2 linked regions of the Prosthecobacter dejongeii genome follow. Each later gene encodes a partner of the first gene's protein in a complex. Links are inferred from orthologs where the notes say so. Each region holds a gene or a part of one and is shown on either strand. Other genes may lie near its edges.

Region 1 (3,209 bases):
GGAAATACGGGCCACCTTTTCATCGTGCTCCTCGGGAGACATTTGCAGAACTCGACAACCTAGAGCCTGCCAAAAGTTTTTCAGGCGGGGAAGTTCGGCATTTTCTGCGCCGATAGGCGTCAGTAAGCAGGTGGCGTTTTGAAAAAGATCTGCCCGCGCCACCTCAATGCCTGTTTTTTCAGACCCTGCCATGGGATGACTGCCAATGAAGCGTGAACCGAGAATGGGGTGCAGAGCGCGAACCACGCTGCCTTTCACGCTGCCCACATCGGTGATCAGGCAATCGTCGGCGAGTTGACCTTGCGTGATTTGCTCAGCCAGGGTTGCCATCGTCTCCACAGGCGTGCAGAGGATGATGAGAGAGGCACCTTCCGCAGCGGCCGCGGCATCTGTAAAAAAATCTGCCTGAATTCCCCGTGAGCGGATGCCTGCCTCCGCGTTTTCACGTCTAGCCCACAGGCGTAGTTTCGCCCCTGGAATGCGCTGTTGTACAGCAAGAGCTAAAGACCCACCGAGCAATCCGGGTCCAAAAATGGCAATGATTCTTTCCACGATCACTCGCGAGGCTTAATACGGCACGCGGAAGATGTCACCTGTTTCCGGATCGCGGGCCTTCTGGCCTGGGCGAAGCCCTTCCACACTGATGACTTTCTTGGGATCCTTGGGGCTGTAAACAAACCCAGGTTTACCCGGAACCGCACGGGCATAGGGCACATCCCCGGCAGGTGGTGGTGTGACGGCTGGTGGGGTGGACGGCGTGGTGATCACAGGCGGGGTGGTTACCGCTGGCGGTGTCACCGTGCCACCTGGGACAGTCGGCTGAATCCCTGGAGGGGTGACCGAGAGTCCAGGATCCACCACCGGGGCCGTTGGGTCCAAATTGGGCACCGGGACCTGCGGGCCGACTGGAGCCGGCGTCGGGGCGATGGGCTCCACGTAACGGTTCGGGTCGCCATAGCGTGGGGGCTGATCCAGAGAGCGTCCACGTCCCGCGAAGGGGCGTGGATCTGGGCCGTAGCAACTGGCGAGCGATGCCGTGATCGCAGTGAGGACGAGGAGATGCGTGGAGCGCTGCATCGGGAGTGTGGGGTAGGGAGGTTAACTGTTCACGCGCATGGGCATGAGCACGTAGAGGAAATTGGTGCCGGTGCGGAGAACGCCAGGACTGATTTCATCAATCAAGTGAAGATACACTTCATCCGCGCTGAGGTTGCGCAGCGGGGCCATGGTGAACTCCGGATTGAAAGCGATGGTGATGGAGGCACCCTTGTAATTGAGGGGGATGGTTTCACGCGCTTCCCCGATGTCCGGGCTGCTGGCGATGATTTCCACCTGCCCAGGGGTGAACTGGAACTTCACCGAGTTCGACTTCTCACTGGCGAGGAGGGACACACGGCTGATAGCCTTCAGGAAAACTTCGCGCTCCAGGGCGATGCGCTCCTTGGCTTCGCCGGGGATCACCTGGCGGTAGTTCGGATAGTTGCCGTCGATCAGCTTGCTGATGAGCAGGCTGTCACCCAGGTCAAAACCTACCTGGCTGCTGGTCACGCGAATGATCACCTCGCCTAAGTCGCCGCAAAGGCGGGCCAGTTCGTTCACAGCCTTGGTCGGAACGATGATGTCCACTTCCTGGCTCTGGGGGAATTCCAGTTCCTGCTCCACCATGGCCAGACGACGGCCATCCGTGGCCACCATGGTCAGGGTGTTGTTCTTGAAGGAGAAAAGGATGCCGTTCAGCACATAACGAGTTTCGTCGGTCGAGATGGCATAGGATGTCTTTTTCAGGCAATCGCGCAGAATCTGCTGATCAATCTTGAACTCACGGGCGTCGTCAAAGCGGGGCAGGGCAGGGAATTCCTCGCTGGTAAGGCCCAGCACCTTGAAATAGGACGGGCCGCTGCGGATGGAAGCGACGTTTTTCTCATCCACGCTGATCTGGATGTCTTCCGCAGGAAGCTCACGAATGATCGTGGCCAGACGGCGGGCCGGCAGGGTGGTGGCCCCTTCTTCCTCGACCTCAGCGGCAACGCTGCAAGTCACGCCGACATCCAGGTCCGTTGTGGTCAGTTCCAGCACGCCATTTTTGGCGCGGAGCAGGACGTTAGAGAGGATGGCCAGGGTGGTGCGTGCACTGACGACGTGCTGCACTTGCTGAATGGCCTGCTGGAGAGATTCCTTGCTGATCGTGAACTTCATATAAAAAGGCGTGCCTGCTGCTTGAGACGAATGGCCTTTTTTATCAGAGGGCAGACGAACGGCAAGGAGTTTGGCAGGGAAAGTGAAGGGGGACGTTAGGGCCTCCAGGTTAAAAAGTCGCCCCTAAACCTCCAATAACGACTTTTTGTCCTCGTTTTCTTGTAGGGGTGAACGGTGATTTATTGGAGTTTACTTCTGTCCTTTGTTCGCCTTACCGCCCTTGCCACCTTTTTTCGGGGCTTCGGGTTTCTTCCAGATTTCGACGGGGACGTCGTTGTTTTGACGGGCTCCAGGCGTGCTGCGGCCGTTGGCGACTAGGGTTTCCAGTTTCTTCGTGAGGCGGTCAACGATTTCGGGGTGCTGGGTGGCAAGGTTGGTCTGCTCTCCGAGGTCGGCTTCCATGTTGAAAAGCTGTACGGGTGGCGAGTCCTTGGGCTCGGTGCCGGGGCGGGGGTCGCTCCAGCCACCGGAACCTGGGCAAAGGGCGAGCTTCCACGGCCCCTCGCGGATGGCAAAGACACCCTGGATGCTGTGATGGATGAGGGATTCGCGAGCGGGTTTGCCAGTTTCACCCAAGAGGGTAGGGAGGAAGCTGAAGCTGTCTTCGGCGGCAGTTTCTGGAGTAGTTGCTTCGGTGATGTCGGCGGCGGTGGCAAAAAAGTCCGTCAAGCAGGTGAGCTGGCTAGTCGTCTGGCCGGGCTTCACCTTGGCAGGCCAGCGGACCAGGAAGGGAACCCGGTGGCCACCATCGTAGATGTCAGCTTTGTGACCGCGCAGTTTAGAGCTGGGGTTGTGGCCTTTGGCCAGCAGTTCGGGATAGTTGGCACTGGGCGAGCAGCCATTGTCGCTGGTGAAGACGATGACGGTGTTTTCGGCCAAGCCGTTGTCATCCAGAGCTTTGAGGACTCGGCCAATGGCGGCATCGGTTTCCATCACGAAGTCGCCATATTGGTTCAGGCCACTTTTGCCCCGCCACTCGGGATTGGGCAGGATGGGGGTGTGCGGGGAGGCGA
Region 2 (3,235 bases), on another replicon or contig:
CGGCAGAGCATGGCTCCTGGAACCGCAGCCGTCGGACGGGTTACAAGGTGGTGCAAATTCCAGTTAAGGAAGGAAAAGCCACAGGCGAGTACGTGGACTTTTTGACGGGTTTTGTGACGCCCGACGGGGATGTCTGGGGGCGACCTGTCGGGGTAACTGTGGCCAAAGATGGTGCCTTACTGGTCAGCGATGATACGGGCGATTGCCTGTGGCGTGTGGCCTATGAGAGTGCAGGAAACAGGTGAGTGAGATGGAACACATCCTGTCACCCCCACCCACGGAATAACAAAATGTGTGGCCACTCTGCGCTCAGAGCGCAGGTGGCTACATCGCATCTTTAAAAACCGAGTCCTGGAGGGAGGCCCAGGCCGCCCGTCATTTTGCTCATTTCGGCCGCCTGAGTGTCCTTTACTTTTTTCTGGACCTGCTGGACGGCGGAAAGGAGGAGGTCTTGGAGCATGTCCACATCTTCGGGATCCACCACTTCTTTGGCGATCTTGATGCTTTGGATATCGCCGTGACCATTGGCTGTGACGATGATTTTGCCGCCTGCGACAGTGGATTCAAAGGATTTGGTGGCGAGCTGAGCCTGAGACTTTTGCATCTGGCTCTGCATGTCCTGCACCTGCTTCATCATTTTCTGGATGTTCATGGAAAAATAGTAGGGGGTTAAAGTGATTGAGGGATTAAGATTGGGGTGCAGTGGTGCCTGCTAGCTTCAGTTTGAATTTCTCGATGGCGCTCTTGATGAGCGGATCGTTTTGAAAGTCGGCAGTGATATCTTCGGGTGTGGCTGCTTCATTTGTTTCTGGAGCAGGTGCTTCTGCGGCTGGAGCCTTCTCCCTTGGCCGTTCCACGACGGGTATAGGGGCTGTAGCCGGGCGCGGGGGGGCACTCGGGGCTGGGGCTGGTGTGGCTACAGGCAGGTCCAACGCACCGAAAAGTTCTGCCGCCGGTGGTGGTTTCAGACTCGGGTCCACGATCATTTCAAACTTCATTGGCGTACCAAGGATGTCTTGTGCAAGACCTTCGAGGAAGGTGCGCTGATTGTCGCGGGCGAGGCTCTCTTTGGCGTGGCTTTCGCTGGATGGAAAACCAAGTTTGATGGTCCCGCGCGCCATGGACATGACGGTTGTGGCTTCTAGCCACGAGGAGATGAGCGGGCGCTTTTGCTGGACACGCCCCAGGAGTTCGAGGCGGAATTCTTCATTCGTTAATGAAGGCGCTATAGGGGCCGGGGAAGGAGCTGCAATAGGCGCCGAGGTCGGTTTGGGAGTCGGTGCTGGTTCAGGAGCAGGAGCAGGAGCAGGAGCAGGAGCAGGTTGGGGCTCGGGTTCCGGTGCGGCGGCTGGAGGTGGCTCGGGCTCAGGAACTGGTGCAGGTGCAGGTGCAGGTGCAGGTGCAGGTGCAGGTGCAGCAGCCAGGGGCGGGAGAGCCTCTTCGATGATGACGGGTGCGGGCTCGGGGGCCTTGGCCAAAGGGGCTGGTTCGGGAGGCTGAGAGGGGGCGATCTCCACCGGGGCGGCGCGGCGCGGCGCGGGCTGTGGGCGCGGGGCAGGGCGGGGCACGGTGACGGTGCCGTTGCCCTCTAGGGCTTCGATGACGTCGCTGATGCTGACTTCGTTATAATGCTGCACAGCCTGGATGACTCCCAGCTCGAAATGCAGACGCTTATTGGTCGCCCAGCGCATGCGTGCATCCACTTCGGCGAGTCCATCGACGATTCGCAGAAGCTGGTCCGTACTGGCTATCTGGGCCTGGTAGCTGACTTGTTCAGCGATGTCAGGCTCCAGATCTTCGGCCGCAGCATCGGGGTCAGCTTGGCTAACCAAAAGCGTGCGAAAATGCTGGATGAGATCTCCTAGCATGCGGCCGAGGTCCTTGCCAGCCTCACTGGTGTCATGAACGAGGCGGAGGGCACTGACGGTGTCGCTATCCAAAATGTGCTGCGCCATCTTTGCCACGGACTGTACAGCAGTGAAGCCGAAGATTTCCAGCACATCCACTTCACGGATGGTATTGCCGCAGAAGGCCACGAGTTGATCCAGCATGGACTGGGCATCGCGCATACCGCCATCGGCCCCTTTAGCAATGGCAAACGCTGCTTTCTCATCCAGATCCACGTTTTCCAGGGTGGCGATGTGGAGGAGATGCTTTGCAATGATGGTGTTTGGGATACGGCGCAAATCAAACCGCTGGCAGCGACTGATGATGGTGGGCAAGATCTTGTTCGCCTCTGTCGTCGCGAAGATGAATTTTACATGATCAGGCGGCTCTTCTAGGGTCTTCAACAGCGCATTGAAAGCGGCGGTGGAGAGCATGTGGACCTCATCAATGTAGTAGATCTTATAGCGGCAGCGGGAGGGGGCGTATTTGACGCTTTCCCGCAAATCACGCACCTGATCCACGCCATTGTTGCTGGCACCGTCGATTTCCAGCACATCTAGGCTCCGGCCTTCAGCGATTTCTTTGCAGAGCTCGTCTTCGGGATCAAATTCAATGCTGGGCCCATTCGGGCAGTTGAGGGCTTTGGCGAAAATGCGTGCCGTGGAAGTCTTCCCCGTGCCACGCGGGCCGACGAAGAGGTAGGCATGAGCCAGACGGTTCTGCGCGATGGCATTGCGCAGGGTGCGGACGACATGCTCCTGGCCGAGCACATCGGCGAAGGTTTTGGGGCGATACTTGCGGGCGAATACCTGATAACTCACGCTGTGATGCTAGCGTGTGTGGCGGGGGAGGCGAACAGATTTTGGGGAAACTCATCCACATCCTTGGCTTTCCTGGGAAGGATGCTCTAGGATGGCAACATGTGGCCGATTAAATGTGTGCTTTTCCCCCTGGTCCTAGCGCTGGTGCTCCCAGGCTGTGGGCTATTCAAGAAGAAAAAAAAGCCGGAGCCGCAAGGTCCCAAAACCACCGTGGTAGGCATCGTAGAAATGGTGAACCCTGAGCAAAATTACGTGCTCATCCGCTGTGACGTCGTGCCCAATCTCGGTACGGGAACAGAGCTGGTGGCCATGGATGCAGCCGGAACGGAGGCTAAATTAAAGCTGACCCAGGAACGCAAAGGCCGCTACCTGACGGCTGACATCGAGTCTGGTCAGCCCAAGGTGATGAATTTGGTGGTCCGTCGCACCCGCGGAGATGGGCCTTTGGATGCGCCAGTAGTCCCTACGCCTGTTCCTGGTAATCCGCCAGGGGGGGCGGCACCGATGCCCCTCATGCCGACTTTGCC

Evidence for each region.
Region 2: the proteins of dnaN (region 1) and dnaX are in contact, whole or in part, in a cryo-EM structure (PDB 8GIZ), measured with the Escherichia coli proteins. The link is inferred for Prosthecobacter dejongeii from one-to-one orthologs.

The regions. Positions count from the first base shown.
Region 1 is NZ_JACHIF010000009.1:229,502-232,710, reverse strand. Bases 148-3,036 are described here. They hold dnaN (DNA polymerase III subunit beta), read right to left. Parts: upstream 2,197-3,036; coding sequence 1,099-2,196; downstream 148-1,098. Other genes in these bases: HNQ64_RS19175 (sulfatase family protein), read right to left, coding at 2,386-3,036; HNQ64_RS19185 (hypothetical protein), read right to left, coding at 568-1,077; HNQ64_RS19190 (prephenate dehydrogenase/arogenate dehydrogenase family protein), read right to left, coding at 148-552. Outside these bases: more of HNQ64_RS19190, read right to left, coding at 1-147; more of HNQ64_RS19175, read right to left, coding at 3,037-3,209. UniProt on the Escherichia coli protein: Confers DNA tethering and processivity to DNA polymerases and other proteins. Acts as a clamp, forming a ring around DNA (a reaction catalyzed by the clamp-loading complex) which diffuses in an ATP-independent manner freely and bidirectionally along dsDNA.
Region 2 is NZ_JACHIF010000002.1:520,965-524,199, forward strand. Bases 198-3,112 are described here. They hold dnaX (DNA polymerase III subunit gamma/tau), read right to left. Parts: upstream 2,709-3,112; coding sequence 687-2,708; downstream 198-686. Other genes in these bases: HNQ64_RS07365 (PQQ-dependent sugar dehydrogenase), read left to right, coding at 198-245; HNQ64_RS07370 (YbaB/EbfC family nucleoid-associated protein), read right to left, coding at 338-652; HNQ64_RS07380 (hypothetical protein), read left to right, coding at 2,826-3,112. Outside these bases: more of HNQ64_RS07365, read left to right, coding at 1-197; more of HNQ64_RS07380, read left to right, coding at 3,113-3,235. UniProt on the Escherichia coli protein: Part of the beta sliding clamp loading complex, which hydrolyzes ATP to load the beta clamp onto primed DNA to form the DNA replication pre-initiation complex.